One region of the Rhizobium sp. rho-13.1 genome, then DNA from elsewhere that is predicted to be linked to it. Evidence: predicted binding sites of a transcription regulator. Region 1 holds the regulator's gene; the other holds the start of a gene.
The links. Region 1 encodes LexA, which represses DNA repair genes until DNA is damaged. Its sites were predicted from a motif close to TGTTCNNNNTGTGTTCNG; they were not measured.
Positions count from the first base shown of each region.

Region 1 (8,466 bases):
GCCGATGGCCTCAAAAATCTCGGTATCGACGGCTTCTACAGCCTTTTCGACGCCCTTGCCGTGGTAACGCGAGCCACCATCGCGCAATTCGACTGCCTCGTGGGCACCTGTCGAGGCGCCCGACGGGACTGCGGCGCGACCCATGCTGCCGTCTTCCAGATATACGTCGACTTCGACAGTCGGGTTGCCGCGGCTGTCGAGAATCTCGCGGGCGATAATGTCGGTGATTGCGGTCATGGCTGGTTCCTGCTCGCTGGTTATAATCGATTGAAATCTCTAAATCGAAGGCGTGACAATTACAATGCCATCACGCGCTTCGAATGAGGGAACGTCATAGCCGACTAAACCAAGATCATGTCAGCCTGTTGAACGCTCCCGCAGATGCTAGGCCTTGGCGATGGCGTCGAATGCCAGTAGCTTTTCGAGCAGCTGCGGCATGTCTTTCAGATGCACCATGTTGGGGCCATCGGACGGCGCATGGTCGGGATCCTCGTGGGTTTCGATAAAGACGCCGGCGACGCCGACGGCAACGGCCGCGCGGGCAAGGGTTTCCACGAATTCGCGCTGGCCGCCTGACGATGCGCCCTGGCCACCGGGCTGCTGCACGGAGTGGGTAGCATCGAAGATCACCGGAGCGCCCATCGCCGCCATGATCGGCAGCGAGCGCATATCGGAGACCAGCGTATTGTAGCCGAAGGAGGCTCCGCGTTCGCAGAGCAGGATATTCGGGTTTCCGCTGTCGTTAAGCTTGGCCAGCACGTTCTTCATGTCCCAGGGGGCGAGGAACTGACCCTTCTTGACGTTGATGATGCGGCCGGTCTTGGCGGCAGCGACCAGAAGATCGGTCTGGCGCGACAGGAAAGCCGGGATCTGCAGGACATCCACGGTCTTGGCGACAAGCGCGCACTGCTCTTCCGTGTGGATGTCGGTGAGCACCGGGAAACCGTATTCCTGCTTCAGATCGGCGAAGATCTCCAGAGCCGCTTCCAGCCCAAGGCCGCGCTGGGCGGACAGGGATGTGCGGTTGGCCTTGTCGAAGGACGACTTGTAGACGAGCCCGATACCGAGCGAGGCGCAGAGTTCCTTGAGCTTGCCGGCTATCGTGAAGGCATGGTCGCGGCTCTCCATCTGGCAGGGACCGGCAATCAGCGAGAGGCGCTTGCTGTTGGAGAAAGTGACCTTGCCGGGGCCTTCGCCGGCGACCACGTCCGAATTTGTCGAATGGCTCATGCTGTCTCCTCGAAGGCAAACAATGCCCCCTGCCCGGGAGCGGCCTTCACCAGAATAGTGTTGCTCTTGCGTGTGTAGGTCACGCCGTTACCAGCCAAATGCGCTTCTGTCACGGAAAGATCGCGAACGGCAAAGACGATTGCCCGCCCCCGCAGGCCCGGATCTTCACCGGATGGCGCCACCTCATAGAAGGCCTCCATCCCCTCGCCGCTCAAGATGTCGATTTCCACATTGGCCGACGATGCTGTGATGCCAAAGGAATGCGGAGCGATTGCGGCACCATTGCCAACTTCGCTGATGAGCCCGGAAAACGCCTCCGGACTGGCGGAGGACAGTACAATGCGCGAAATGCCGAGAACGCCGTTCGGATGCCTCTCCAGCGCGCTGCGATCCGTCGGCATCGCATTGATGCGCTCGCAGGTGAAAACGAAGAAATCCGGGGCACGCAAATCTGCAGCGAAGGCAAGTCGAAAGCCGGCGATCGATTCGGACCCGTCCGGCATGCGCAACGGCCTTTCGAACTCGAGGATCTTGCCGCCCGAGACCCCGCTGTCGAGAAAGCGCTGCTGGTCGCTTTCAGCATTGCCGGTTGCGAAGGCAATGGAGGAAAAACCATCGTCGCCGACGCGAAACCGGAAAGCCTGGTCGCGCGCGACGAAGACATTGCCGGCCAGCGCCGACGCCTCGCACTCCGAGAGACTGGCAATGCCGAGTGGCTCGAGATAGGTCTTGTCGGCAAAGAAAACGCAAGCATTTTCAGTACCAAAGGGATGCCGTGCATCGGCAGCGACAGTGAAGCCGACCTTGCTCAGCCGCTGGCGCGCAGAGGCTATATCACAGGTCGGCAGGACCAGATGGTCGATCGGGTAGGCTGCTGTCATGGTTTGTCTCCACCCTGCGAAGCCGTCAGCGACCGCAGCGCGACATGATCTTCCAAAAACGCGATTATTCCAACGGCGTTCACAAAGATTTAGTCACTTGCGGAACACATATGGAACAGATAGTGTCCGTTCTGGCTTTGTTTCGCACTTGGAGCACGAAAAACGATGTTGACGCGCAAGCAACAGGAACTGCTTCTCTTCATTCACGAACGAATGAAAGAGTCCGGCGTGCCGCCTTCTTTCGATGAAATGAAGGATGCGCTGGATCTGGCGTCGAAATCAGGCATCCATCGGCTGATCACGGCGCTGGAGGAACGCGGCTTCATTCGCCGCCTGCCGAACCGGGCGCGTGCCATCGAGGTCATCAAGCTTCCCGAGGCCTATAACCCGAATGCGCAGCCACGGCGCGGCTTTTCGCCGAGCGTCATCGAAGGCAGCCTTGGCAAGACGCCGGCTGTTGCCGCAGCGCCGACAAAGCCCGCAGTCGACGACCGCAGCGGCTCCGTCTCGCTGCCGGTCATGGGCCGAATCGCTGCCGGTGTTCCCATTGCCGCGATCCAGAACAACACCCACGACATCATGGTTCCAGCCGACATGGTCGGCGCCGGCGAGCATTACGCGCTCGAGGTGCGAGGCGATTCGATGATCGAGGCCGGCATCTTCGACGGCGATACGGTGATCATCCGAAATGCCAGTACGGCGAGCCCCGGCGACATCATCGTCGCCCTCGTCGATGACGAGGAGGCCACGCTCAAGCGCTTTCGCCGCAAAGGTGCCTCCATTGCACTCGAGGCAGCCAACCCGGCCTACGAGACCCGCATCTTCGGCCCGGACAGGGTGAAGATCCAGGGGCGGCTTGTCGGCCTCATCCGCCGGTATCACTGACCGGTGACGTGGCGTCGGTACCGGTGAAAGCGGGCTTTCGCCAGTCGTAGGCTCGATGCCTCTCCCATGGACGGTCAAGGGCGCTGAACGCGGTGATGAACTCTGGCTTAGGAGAGCTTAAGTTGACCTCTATGGAACCTGTTTTGCGTAACGAAGCGCCGGTGTAGAGCACTGCACCGGACCGACAGCGATCAAGGCGAAGTTTGACCGGCGTGATGACAATGTCGGCGGTATCGCAGGCCGGCCCCAGATAAGCCGCGTCGGAGATAGTCACCAGCATCGCGCCCGTCTCGAGCATGGCAACGCACCAATCGCGACCATGGCAGGCAAACCCGCCGTCGACCGCATTGTCCAGAGCAGTTTCCATTGCTGACCGCAATGTGGCCTGATGCTCCGCATCCATACGGGTCGAGGGGCGGCCACGAACGGAATGGGACGGGGTCGAGTTGTCCGGCGGCAGCATTTGCGGCGGCGTATCCTCTGACACCAGCAGGGCTCGCTTCCATTGCTGATAGATAAAATCCGGGGGGCGTTCGCGGTTGCGCTCGAGGCGCCCCTGCCGGAACAGGGCGACGAGTTCGCCATCCTCCGAAATCAGCAGTTCCGATTTCTGGAGAGACGGTTGGAAGGCGGCGAAGGTCACCGAGGCTGCAATCAGCAACGCGCCGGCATGGCGCATAGGCGTCCGCAGCACCGTCATCAGCAGGAAGCCGGCAATAATGGTCGGGAAAAGTCCGGCAGGCAGGCGCGCGAAGGGCACATTGCCACCCCATGCCGCCACCGTCTTTGCGATGACCATGACGATATCGAGTCCCCACCCGGTGACTAGCCAGAATACGCCGTCTAGGCCGAAAGGCATCATCAGCATGGCAAGCATGCCGATCGGCATGACGATGAATGACACCACCGGCATGGCGGCAAGGTTGGCAACGAGGCCATAGGTCGCCAGCCTGTGAAAATGCTCAATCGAAAAGATCGCCGTCGACGCGCCGCCGATGAACGATGTCATGGCGACGCCTGTGAAGAAGCGGCTGACCGCCCGCACCGGCATCGGTGCCCGGAAAGCGGCAAACCGCCGCTCGCGGGGCGGACGTCCCTTCCATAGCGAATAGCCGGATACAAGGGCGATGGTCGCCGCATAGGACATCTGGAAACTCGGGCCGAGGATCTGCGACGGCGAGAGCACCAGGATGGCGATGGCCGATAGGGCGACATTGCGCAGGCTGAAGGATGGTCTGTCGAACAGCACCGCGACCAGCATGATCGCCATCATGATGAAGGCCCGTTCGGCCGATACCCCGAAGCCGGAAATGAAATAATAGGCGGTGACGGTGATCAGCGCACCGACGGCTGCAATTTTCTTGGTCGGAAAAGCCTGCGCCAATCCGGGAAACAGGCTCAGTACATGCCGGAGGCCGACATAGAAGATACCGGCCGACAAAGCCATATTCAGTCCCGAGATGGCGATGATATGGGCGAGGCCGGACACCCTTAGGGCATCCGTCGTTTCCGGCGAAATCGCCCGACGTTCGTCGTTGACCAGCGAAGCCGCGAAGGCGCCGGTGTCGCCGGGCAGGATCGAGCGGATTCGGTCTCCGATATGGCCGCGCAGCCCAGTCAGCCAGCGGTCGATCCTTTGGAGCGTGGTTCGCTCGCTGGTGTCGTCGACGCTGGCCATCATCAGTTGCGGCGTACCGTAGAAGAAACCGTTGGCACCGGTGCCTTCGAAATAGGCAGTGAACGCAAAATCGTGGAGGCCGGGCAGCGCAGGGCCTGCTGGCGGGCTTAACCGGGCCCTGCCCTCAACCACATCTCCGAGTTCGAACGGTACATCCTGGCCGCGCACAAGAAGGGATATCTGCTCCGGTGGCCGCCGAACGACAGGCGCGTCTGTCGCCAGCAGATCCAGCACGTAGCGCCACCGCCCTTTATCGTCCACTTCGCGGCGCTGAACTTGGCCGGTGATGGTGGTGGTCACGGGCGAGTCCAGCATGATCGTCGAGGCCCGCCACGTCTCCCACTCAGCGAGAAGCATGCCGAGCAGGCCCAGCGCCGCAGCGAACGCCAGATGCCGCAGCATCGGGCTCAGATTGTGTTTCAGGAGGCAAACGGCGGCGAGCACGAGGAAGCCCGCCGCAATGCCCGTCAGCGGCGGATTGCCCGGCAACTCGAACCAGATAATCGCGCCGCAGCCGATATAGACGGGCGCAAACAGCATCGCGCGACCGTGGGCGGCCTCTTCCGCAAGCATGCCGGCGGTAGCGATTCGCCACCCGTTGAGCGAAAGGGCAGCGCGCTTCGGCCACGGCACGGCGTGTTGCGTGCGGGCAGGCATCCGTCCAAGCTTGGCAACGGCGTTGACAGTGGCGCGCGACCGCTCGGCGAGGCCGAGAAATACCTGGCGGTGACCTTGCCTCTCGCGCGCGTCCAACTCTGCCATTCGCCCGTCAGCCCTGCCCGCAATCGTCAAGCTCGGGGTATTTTTGCAACCTTTGCTCGAATAATTCAACTAAAATCGATTGAAATGCCTGCCGTAGGAAGGTCGCTTCTGGAATGCCGAAGAACGTGCTTTAAAGGCATCGCAATCATGGCGCAGGCGCTGCCCAAAAGTTGATACCGCGATGCACAAATACCGGTCAGGGTAACTTGGCATTAGCGTCTGGATCATATAGCTAATCTTTAGACGCTTAACCCTTTGGTGCTTTTTTAAGGCACCAACCCGCCAAATCTTGGAGGCTCTCATGACGGAACAAAGCGCGAAACTGACCTGGGGTGATAAGACTGTCGATCTGCCGGTGAAGGCCGGTACCATCGGCCCGAGCGTCCTCGACATTGGCGCACTCTACAAGAATACCGCTTCCTTCACCTACGACCCCGGCTTCACCTCGACCGCATCGTGCGAATCCAAGATCACCTATATCGACGGTGACGAAGGCGTTCTGCTGCATCGCGGCTACCCCATCGAGCAGCTGGCTGAAAAGGGTGACTTCCTGGAAGTCTGCTACCTGCTTCTCTACGGCGAACTGCCGACGGCTGCCCAGAAGAAGGATTTCGACGACCGCGTCGTTCATCACACGATGGTGCATGAACAGATGACGCGCTTCTTCACCGGCTTCCGCCGCGATGCACATCCCATGGCTGTGATGTGCGGTTGCGTTGGTGCGCTGTCGGCCTTCTATCATGATTCAACCGACATCACGGATCCGCACCAGCGCATGGTCGCGAGCCTCAGGATGATCGCCAAGATGCCGACGCTTGCCGCGATGGCGTACAAGTATCATATCGGCCAGCCTTTCGTGTATCCGAAGAACGATCTCGACTATGCGTCGAATTTTCTGCGCATGTGTTTTGCTGTTCCTTGCGAAGAGTTCGAAGTCAATCCGGTTCTCGCCCGTGCGATGGACCGCATCTTCATCCTGCACGCCGATCACGAGCAGAACGCCTCGACATCGACGGTCCGCCTCGCCGGCTCTTCGGGCGCAAACCCGTTTGCCTGTATCGCGGCCGGCATCGCCTGCCTCTGGGGCCCTGCCCACGGCGGCGCCAACGAAGCTGCCCTGATGATGCTGCAGGAAATCGGCACTGTCGATCGCATCCCCGAGTACATCGCTCGCGCCAAGGACAAGAACGATCCTTTCCGCCTCATGGGCTTTGGCCACCGCGTCTACAAGAACTACGATCCGCGCGCCAAGATCATGCAGAAGACGATGTATGAGGTGCTGGAAGCGACCGGCAATGCCGGCGATCCGCTGATGCAGGTTGCCCTGGAGCTCGAAAAGATCGCTCTGAACGACCCCTACTTCATCGAAAAGAAGCTGTATCCGAACGTCGACTTCTATTCGGGCATCACCCTGCGCGCGCTGGGCTTCCCGACGGAAATGTTCACCGTCCTGTTCGCACTCGCGCGTACCGTCGGCTGGATCGCTCAGTGGAACGAGATGATCGAAGATCCGCAGCAGCGCATCGGCCGTCCTCGCCAGCTCTACACGGGCGAACCGAAGCGCGATTACACACCGGTCGACGGCCGCTAAAAAGCGTCTTCGGCTTCATAAAAAAAACCCGCTCAGGAATGGGCGGGTTTTTTGTTGTCCAGAACTTCGAGCACGATGGATGCAGCTTTTTCGCCGGGTGGGATCTCGGTCTGCATCCGGTGCCAGACGAGGTCGAAGCCCTCGATCATCGCGCGGCGCTGCTGGGTGTCGCTCGACAGGCGTTCCAGCCAGCGGGACAGCAGCCCCGGCAGCAGCATCTCGTTGATCTGCTCCGGCACGATGACATAATCGGCGATCAGGTTGGGCAGCGCAGCGGTCCATGTCTTTATCCGCTTGTGCAGCAGCTTGACGATGAAATCCGTGCTGTAGGTCGAGATGACCGGCACACCCGTCAGGCCGAGTTCCAGAATCACTGTCCCCGACGCCGCCATCGCTGCATCGGCTGACGCGAAGGCCTGCCACTTGGCAGCAGTCCCGACGACGATCTCGGGCTTGATCTCCCAATCCGCAACCAGCTTGCGAACCAAATCTTCGCGTCGGGCGACTGTCGGCATGACGAATCGCATGTTTTTATTACGCCGGCTAAGCTCATCGACAGTCCGGCGAAAGAACGGTATCAGGTGATTTATTTCGGACGACCGTGAGCCGGGTAATAATAATATGGTTCGCGTGTCGGCCTGGTCGAGGGGCGGACGAATAGCCCGCTGCTGGCGCGCGTCGACCAGACCGGCATCCGTCACCAGGCGGTGACCGACGTAGGTCGTCGGCGGCCCGCCGAGACGTTTCATGACTTCCGGCTCGAACGGCAGGACAGCCAGGACGTGATCGACGTAAGCGAGCATCGCTGTGGCGCGATATTCTTTCCAGGCCCAGACGCTCGGGCAAACATATTGGACAATCGGCAGGTCGGGCAGCGCCTTGCGAACCCGCTTGGCCACCCGGTGGGTAAAATCCGGGCTGTCGATGATCACGAGAACATCGGGCCTTGCGGCGATGATGGCCTTTGCCGTTTCGCCGATAAGGGCAATCAGCCGCGGCAACTTGGCGATCACCTGGGTGAACCCCATCAGCGACAGTTCGGAGAAATCGTACAGCGACTTCAGGCCTTGCGCCTCCAGTCCGTCGCTACCGACGCCGACGAGCTCGAGCGGTCGCGTCGTCTGCAGGCGCAGGGCAGCAACGAGATCGGCGCCCAGCAGATCGCCGGAGACTTCCCCGGCAATGATGGCGACCTTCAGGGGCGCATTGTTCACTGGAGACCTCCTGCAGGCAGGCCGCGGTCGATGCCGAACAAAAACAGGCCGGCCTCATTGGCTGCGTCGATCGTTGCCTTGCGCTCGAGTATCAGCGCACGCCCGGCCTCGACAGCGACGCCACCGAGACCAGCAGCCTTGGCGTTGAGGATGGTCGATACGCCGATGGAGGGCAGATCGGCGCGCAGGTCCTGCTGCGGCTTGCAAAGCTTCACCAGCACGCCC
Region 1 covers NZ_SCFL01000001.1:222,090-230,555, reverse strand. Annotated here, with positions in the region: gene eno (phosphopyruvate hydratase) at 1-237, opposite strand, end outside; gene kdsA (3-deoxy-8-phosphooctulonate synthase) at 385-1,230, opposite strand; gene EQW76_RS01355 (VOC family protein) at 1,227-2,111, opposite strand; gene lexA (transcriptional repressor LexA) at 2,277-2,996, shown strand; gene EQW76_RS01345 (ComEC/Rec2 family competence protein) at 2,977-5,436, opposite strand; gene gltA (citrate synthase) at 5,738-7,027, shown strand; gene lpxB (lipid-A-disaccharide synthase) at 7,060-8,241, opposite strand; gene EQW76_RS01330 (LpxI family protein) at 8,238-8,466, opposite strand, start outside.

Region 2 (8,466 bases), 650 kb from region 1:
GGCATCGCGCTGCACCTGGCCGATGAAGAGGATCATCGGGATGGAGTCCTGGCGGGCGATATGGAGGCCGGCAGAAGCATTCGTAGCGCCCGGGCCGCGTGTCACCATGCAAATGCCGGGTTCGCCGGTCAGCCGGCCCCAGGCATCGGCCATCATCGCAGCACCGCCTTCCTGGCGGCAGACGAGAACGTCGATGTCGCTGTCATGCAGCGCGTCGAGCACGGCCAGGAAGCTTTCGCCGGGAACGCAGGAGATGCGCTTGACGCCATTGGCTTTCAAAGCCTCGACGATGAGCTGGCCGCCTGTGCGTTTCATGATCTTGCCTTTCCTTCGAGGGCAGCGAGTTCCGCCAGCACCTCGTCCTGATGTTCGCCGAGCCTCGGGCTCGGCCGTTCGTAGCGTAGGGGTGTTTCGGAGAGAATGACCGGCGTGCGGACGCCCGGAATGGCATTGCCGGCTGCATCGTCGAGATCGATGCGCAGGCCGCGCGCCACCACCTGGGGGTCGGCGAACATTTCCTCGATGGTATTAATGGGACCAGCCGGCACGCCATTCTGCTCGCAGCGCTGCAGCAGGGCGGCCTTGGTCCATTTCAGCGTCTCGGTCGAGACGAGTTGGCGAACTTCCATGCGGTTGGCGATGCGGGCCTTGTTGGTGGCGAAGCGCTCGTCGCCGATGATAGCCTCGATACCGAGCAGGCCGCAAAGACGACGGAACTGGCCATCGTTGCCAATGGCGAGGATCAGGAAGCCGTCGGCGACGGGCACCACCTCGTAGGGAGAGATGTTGGGATGAGCATTGCCCAGCCGCTCCGGCGCCTTGCCTGATATCAGGTAGTTCATGTTCTGGTTCGCCAGCACTGCCGCCTGGACGTCGAGCAGCGCCATGTCGACCAGTTGCCCTTCACCGGATTTGAGGGCATGGATCAGGGCCGCCTCGATGGCCGAGACAGCATAGATCCCGGTGAAAATGTCGGCGATGGCGACGCCGGCCTTCATCGGCTGGCCGTCTGTCTCGCCGGTGATCGACATGAAGCCGGACATGCCCTGGACGATGTAGTCGTAGCCGGCGAGATTGGCATAGGGACCGGTCTGGCCAAAGCCGGTGATCGAGCAATAGACCAGTTTTGGATTGAGCTTGTGGAGGCTCTCGTAGTCGAGGCCGTATTTGACGAGGCCGCCGAGTTTGAAATTCTCGATCAGCACGTCCGCCGTCATGGCCAGCCGGCGAACCAGATCCTGGCCCTCGGCCGTGCGCAGATCGGCGACGATGGAACGCTTGCCGCGATTGGCCGAGTGGTAATAGGCGGCGGAAAGGTTGGCTCCGTGGGTATCCTCGACAAACGGAGGTCCCCATTGGCGCGTGTCGTCGCCGCCATCCGGGTTTTCCACCTTGATGACATCGGCACCGAGATCGGCCAGCATCTGGCCTGCCCAAGGTCCTGCCAGCACGCGCGCGAGTTCGATGACGCGGATGCCTGCGAGCGGTGGCTTTTTTATCGGTCGGTTGGTCATGTTTTGCAGATCTTCGATCAGGGTGCGCGGAGCGATTGAGATGTATCGGATACCGGCTTGGATGCAAGCCGCCGCTCGCGCCACAGGATGTAGAGACCGGAGCAGATGATGATGAGAATGCCAACCCATTTCAGCATGTTCGGGAAATTGTCGAACACCAGCCAGCCGAAGATCGTCGCCGAAATGATCTCGAAATACTGCAGCGGTGCGAGCGTCGATGCCCGGACGGCGCGGTATGCATAAAGTGTCAGCATCCCGCAGACGGCTGCTGTCACGCCGACGCCGAGGAGATGGAGTGCGGCAGTGGCGTCCGGCATGACAGGCGACAGGATGGCATTGCCGGCGAGGCTGCCGATTGCCAGCAGGATCATGGAGAACAGCAATCCCCAGAGGCCGGTGTTCAGCTGCATCGAGGAGGCCGGTTCGCTATGGGACAGGACGCGCGTCAAAAGCACGAAGATCGAGCCGCAGATCGCGGTAACAACGGGGAGCAAGGCAACGAAGCCGAGTTGCTGGAAGCTGGGTTGGATGATCAGCAAGGCGCCACTGAATCCGACGACGCAGGCCGCGTAACGCCGCCAACCCACTGTTTCCTTCAGGAAGATGCTGCTGAGAACGGTGAGGATGATCGGCTGGACGAAGAAGATGGCGATGGCATCGGCAACCTCCATCACCTGTAACGTCGTCACGAAGGTGATCATCGACAGCACCAGCAGGCTGCCACGCAGGGCGTGAATTCTTCTCTGCCGCCACGTGCCAGGCATCCAACTGCGTTTCCAGACGATCATCGGCAGAGCGAACAGGCATTGAAAAAGAAAGCGTGCCGCTGTGACCTCGACCGGCGGGATGGTGACAGCCGCCAGCTTGGAAAAGATGTCGACGATCGGCGACAGCATGACCGACACGAACATCAGGGTCAGGCCCATCGTCATTTCCGACGAATGCCGCGAGGCAAGCGTATGGCTGGGGCTTTGCATCGACATTCCTCCGGCGTCAGGGCTTTGGCAAGACGCGTTCGCACCACGCGGCAAAGTTCGCCGTGGCCCTGTTGGCATCGACCTCATGCAGGGTCTCGTGCCGCATTTCGCTATAGATTTCCGTTGTGATATTCGAAAAGTCGAATCCTTTCAAACGGTTTGCCAGCCAGGTTATGGCTTTACCGTAATCCGTCGCCGGATCCTGCGCGCCAGCAACCAGGTGGATTGGGAGTGTGGGAGGTAGCCGGGCGAGGTGGCGTCGCCTAGGTGCGGCAAAACTCATGGCCAGCAAGTCGCGCCAGAGCGATACACAGGCATCGAAGCCGGAGAGCGGGTCGGCGATATATGCATCGACCTCGGCCGCATCCGTCGACAACCAATCGAACGGCGTCCGGTGATCGGGGATGGACTGCCCCCAGGCGCCGAACGTCAGTCGCGGTAGCAGGGCGCTCGGGACATCCGAGCCTTTAAGCATGCGCTCGATGCCGAGGATCAGCTGTCCAGCCCGTCCGGCGAGGCCGGGATGAAAGTTCGAGTTCCACACTGCGACGGCATCGAAGTCTGCGGGATGGGCGATGGCGGCGGAAAGGCTGATCAGTCCGCCCATGGAATGACCGAAGAGGACAACAGGCAGGCCGGGGTGGTCAGCCGAGGCCAGCGACCTCATCGCCATGACGTCCGCGATGACGCACACCACGCCATCGCTGCGGGCGAACTGGCCAAGCGGCGCATCCGGTGCTTTCGTGCGGCCATGCCCACGGTGGTCGTGCGCGTAGACGTGATAACCGTTGCCCGCCATCGCCTCGGCAAAGCGACCGTAGCGGCCGGAATGCTCGGCAAGCCCGTGCAGCACGAGAAGGATGCCGCGCGGCGTGCCCGATGCGGGCTGATGACGGTAGGCAAGTGCCGCGCCCGTCGGGCTCTGGTGCCGTCTTATCTCTTGAAACATGGGATCTCCTCGCATCGGTGCACCTGACGGCAATGGCTGGAACTTTGCAATGCAACTTCGGGGAGGCGCACAGGATAATGATAATCCGGCGGTGGGGAATTTACAGCTTGCGACGGAAGATGCGATCTGCTTACTTGTTCTCTTATTGTTCCTGGGGTGGATTGTCATGCGCGTTGTTTCTTTAAGGCTTCTGGCCGCTTTTTCCTGCCTGCCGGTTTTGCTGGGCAGCCTCTCCCTTCCGGCCGAAGCGCGCGATGGACAGACTAGGTTTATTCTTGCGACCAGCTGGGAGCCGGCATTCTGCGCTACCAACGCTGAGAAAGCCGAGTGCCGGGACGAGAGTGCCAACGGCTTCGATGCCACCCACCTCTCGCTGCACGGGCTCTGGCCGATGCGGCAGAACTATTGCGGTGTGCCGGATGCGCTGCAACAGGCCGACCGCAGTCATGGCTGGGACAGCCTGCCTGCCGTCGAACTGTCGGCGGCGACCAAGGCCGCTCTCGGCAAGGCAATGCCGGGCACGCAGTCTGGCCTCGAGCGCCATGAGTGGCTGAAGCACGGAACCTGCACGAAACTCTCGGCAGACGCCTATTTCGGCACTGCCGTGTCACTGATCGATGAATTGAACGCATCTGCCGTCGGCGCGCTGTTTGCGGCGAACGTCGGCAAGACGCTGGATGCCGAACGCATCAAGGCCGCATTCGACAAAAGTTTTGGCCAGGGTGCCAGTGACCGCGTCAAGATGAGCTGCCGCGGAAACGGCAGCGCCCGGGTGATTTCGGAGCTCACCATCGGCTTGTCGCAGGATGCGGTATCGCCCGGCGAGAGTGGTCCGAGGCTGGGCAAGCTGATCCAGGGCGCCGGTAGTACCGCGTTCGGCTGCAGCGAAGGTCTGGTGCAGGCCGTCGGCCGCTAGGATTTCTGACTGCGCGGTGGCGTTGTCCGATGGGTATCGTCAGCGGCGGGTCAGGCTTGGACGTCGGCGGTTTGGCTGATTGCGTCACCCCGATGGTCGACAAATGCGGCGAAAGGCCGGTTTCGGCGTTGCCGCGCGGCGTGGTTTCCCTTACATAGCGGCTCAAACCCAGATCTCTTGCGCCTAGGAGAAGCCCAGCAATGGCACGTCAATTCATCTATCACATGTCGGGACTCAACAAGTCTTACGGCGCCAAGAAAATCCTCGAGAACGTCAACCTGTCGTTCTACCCCGATGCCAAGATCGGCATCCTCGGCCCGAACGGCGCGGGTAAGTCGACCGTTCTCAAGATCATCGCCGGCCTGGACAAGGAATTCACCGGGGAAGCCTGGCTCGCGGAAGGCGCGACCCTTGGCTATCTCGAGCAGGAGCCGCATCTCGACGAGACCAAGACGGTGCGCGAAAACGTCATGGAAGGCGTTGCCAAGAAGACGGCCGTGCTCGAGCGCTACAACGAACTGATGATGAACTACTCCGACGAGACGGCCGAAGAAGGCTCGAAGCTCCAGGATATCATCGACAGCCAGAACCTATGGGACCTCGAAAGTCAGGTCGAAATGGCGATGGATGCGCTCCGTTGCCCGCCGCCTGAATCGGAAGTCACAAGCCTGTCGGGCGGTGAGCGCCGTCGCGTTGCGCTCTGCCGGTTGCTACTGTCGCAGCCGGACCTGCTGCTCCTCGACGAACCGACCAACCATCTGGATGCCGAGACCATCGCCTGGCTCGAAAAGCACCTGCGCGCCTATCCCGGCGCCGTGATGATGATTACCCACGATCGCTACTTCCTCGACAACGTCACCGGCTGGATCCTCGAGCTCGACCGTGGCCGCGGCATTCCTTATGAAGGCAACTACTCCGCCTACCTGCTTGCCAAGGCAAAGCGCATGCAGCAGGAAAACCGCGAAGAGGCAGGACGTCAGAAGGCGATCTCGCGCGAACAGGAATGGATCGCCTCCAGCCCGAAGGCTCGCCAGGCTAAATCCAAAGCCCGTATCAAGTCCTACGAACAGCTGGTCGATGCCGCCGAGAAGCAGCGTCCCGGCGACGCCCAGATCATCATCCCGGTCAGCGAGCGTCTCGGCCAGGTTGTCATCGAGATGGAGAACGTTTCCAAGGGGTTCGGCGACGAGCTGCTGATCAAGGACTTGTCGATCAAGCTGCCGCCCGGTGGCATCGTCGGCATCATCGGCCCGAACGGCGCCGGCAAGACGACGTTGTTCAAGATGATCACCGGCCAGGAAAAGCCCGATGCCGGCACCATCCGCATCGGCGACACCGTGCAACTCGGCTATGTCGACCAGAGCCGCGATGCACTGGATGGCTCGAAGACCGTCTGGGAAGAAATCTCGGGCGGCGCCGAAATCATCAAGCTCGGCAAGTTCGACATGAATTCAAGAGCTTATTGTGGCGCGTTCAACTTCAAGGGTGGTGACCAGCAGCAGAAGGTCGGCAATCTTTCCGGCGGCCAGCGCAACCGCGTGCATCTTGCCAAGATGCTGAAGGCTGGCGGCAACGTGCTGCTTCTCGACGAACCGACCAACGACCTCGATACCGAAACGCTCGGTGCGCTGGAAAGCGCGCTGGAATCCTTTGCCGGCTGCGCCATCATCATCAGCCATGATCGCATGTTCCTCGACCGGCTGGCGACCCACATCCTCGCCTTCGAGGGTGACAGCCATGTCGAATGGTTCGAAGGCAACTTCGAGGACTACGAGCAGGACAAGATCCGCCGCCTCGGCGCCGATGCGTTGAACCCGAGCAGCCAGGCCTACAAGCGTCTGACGCGCTGATCGCCACCGGCGCGCGCTACACAAATTCGAGATCCCCCGCAGCCGCGGGGGGTTTCATTTGCGGCCCTGAACTGCCGGTTCACCGGCTCGCATCTGACAGTAGCGACCTTCCATTTCCCACTTGCGCCATTGCCCTCAATCACATAAAGATATGTTTATGTCTTGATTGGGTGAGTGTATGGCGGATCTTGTTAAATTTGGTCTCGAGGGGCTGGTCGATGTCCTGAAAGCAGCGGGCGAGCCGACGCGGCTCCGGCTGCTGGCGCTGCTGGCCGCCGGCGATTTGACGGTCACCGACCTCACCGAAATCCTCGGCCAATCCCAGCCGCGTATTTCCCGGCATCTGAAGCTTCTGGGCGAGGCGGGCCTGATCGATCGCTACCAGGAAGGCGCCTGGGCCTATTTCCGCCTGAAGCAGGATGGTGCTGCCGTGCATCTCGCCCGCACGCTGCTGCGCCATGCCGACGAGAGTGACCCTGTCCTGCTGCGCGACAGCGAACGTCTCGGTTCGGTGAAGCATGTACGCGCTGAGCGCGCCCAGGCCTATTTCAGCCACAACGCTGCCGAATGGGATGAGCTCCGCCGTCTGCATGTGGCCGACGAGGATGTCGACGCTGCGCTGAAGCAGCTGATCGGTACCCGGCCGATCGACACGTTTCTCGATCTCGGGACGGGAACGGGGCGCATGCTTCAGCTGCTGTCCGGCGTCTACCGCCGCGCCATCGGCGTCGATGCCAGCCGCGACATGCTGGCAGTCGCACGGGCCAATCTCGACAAGGCGAATATCACAACCGCCTCGGTGCGGCACGGGGATATCTTCAATCTGCCGCTCGAGGCGCAGGATTTCGACCTGATCACCATTCATCAGGTACTGCATTTTCTCTACCAGCCGGAACTTGCGATCGGCGAGGCGGCGCGCATGCTGCGGCCGGGCGGCCGGCTGGTGATCGTCGATCTCGCCCCGCACGCGCTGGAATACCTGCGCGACGACCATGCACATCTCCGCCTCGGCTTCAGCCACGCGACGATGGAGGAGTGGTTGAAGAAGGCCGGACTGGAGCTCGAGGAGGTCAGGGACCTTCATTCCGGAAAGCAGAGTGGCGAGGATCTGACGGTAACGATCTGGGTGGCGCGCGATCCGCGCCTGCTGATCGCGACCAGTGAAAGCCGTCAACCAGCATTACGCGCAGAAAAGAGGGCCTGACATGACTTCTACACCGGACACAGGGCGCAGCGACGTCAGCATCTCCTTCGAGTTCTTTCCGCCAAAGACACCCGACATGGAAGGCCAGCTTTGGGCCGCCATCACGGAGCTGACGGAATGGCAGCCCGAATTCGTCTCCGTCACCTATGGGGCCGGCGGTTCGACCAAGGCGCCGACGCTGAATACCGTGCGCAGGATGATCGCCGAGACGCCACTGCCGACTGCCTCGCATCTCACCTGCGTCAGTGCCACGCGCGAAGACACACACCGGGTCGTCGATGAGTTGCGTGCGGCCGGCGTCAGGCACTTCGTTGCCCTTCGCGGCGATCCGCCCGGCGGCATCGGCACCGCTTACCAGCCACATCCCGGCGGCTACGAGAATGCCGCAGCGCTGGTGGCGGGCTTGCGCGATATCGGCGATTTCGAGATCTCGGTGTCTGCCTATCCGGAGAAGCACCCGGAAAGCCGCGACACGGCTGCCGATATCGACATGCTGAAGCGCAAGGCCGACAACGGCGCCGACCGTGCCCTGACCCAGTTCTTTTTCGACAATGACGTCTTCGAGACCTACATGGAGCGGGTGCGGGCGGCTGGTATCGCCATTCCCGTGCTGCCGGGCATCATGCCGATCCAGAACCTGACGCAGCTGAAGCGCTTTGCCGGCATGTGCGGCACTAGTATCCCGTCCTATCTGGACGAACGCTTTGCCGGGCTCGACGACAAGCCTGAAGAGCGGGCCAAGGTGGCGGCCGATGTCGCGGCAGAGCAGATCGAGGACCTCGTGCGTCGCGGCCACCGGGAATTTCATCTCTACACGATGAACCGCGCTCCTCTGGTCGGCGCCGTGCTCGAGCGGCTGGGTTTCAAGCGCACGAAGATCGCAGAGGCGGCCGGCGCTGCTGCTTGAACCACGAAAAAGCGCCGGCCTTTTCAGGACCGGCGCTCATTTCAAACCCACATGTTAAGCTTAGAGAAGCCTGCATTTCCGGTCGCGGCGAGCCGCGAGCGGCGTCTCAGATGAATAGCATCGTCACGACGAACATAAATGCTGCACTG
Region 2 covers NZ_SCFL01000001.1:874,727-883,192, reverse strand. Annotated here, with positions in the region: gene EQW76_RS04455 (thiamine pyrophosphate-binding protein) at 1-315, opposite strand, end outside; gene EQW76_RS04450 (CaiB/BaiF CoA-transferase family protein) at 312-1,514, opposite strand; gene EQW76_RS04445 (DMT family transporter) at 1,532-2,491, opposite strand; gene EQW76_RS04440 (alpha/beta hydrolase) at 2,508-3,440, opposite strand; gene EQW76_RS04435 (ribonuclease) at 3,607-4,356, shown strand; gene ettA (energy-dependent translational throttle protein EttA) at 4,557-6,206, shown strand; gene EQW76_RS04425 (metalloregulator ArsR/SmtB family transcription factor) at 6,385-7,410, shown strand; gene metF (methylenetetrahydrofolate reductase [NAD(P)H]) at 7,412-8,317, shown strand.
Region 2: the regulator LexA is predicted to act here: its motif matches at 3,576-3,593, upstream of EQW76_RS04435 (ribonuclease).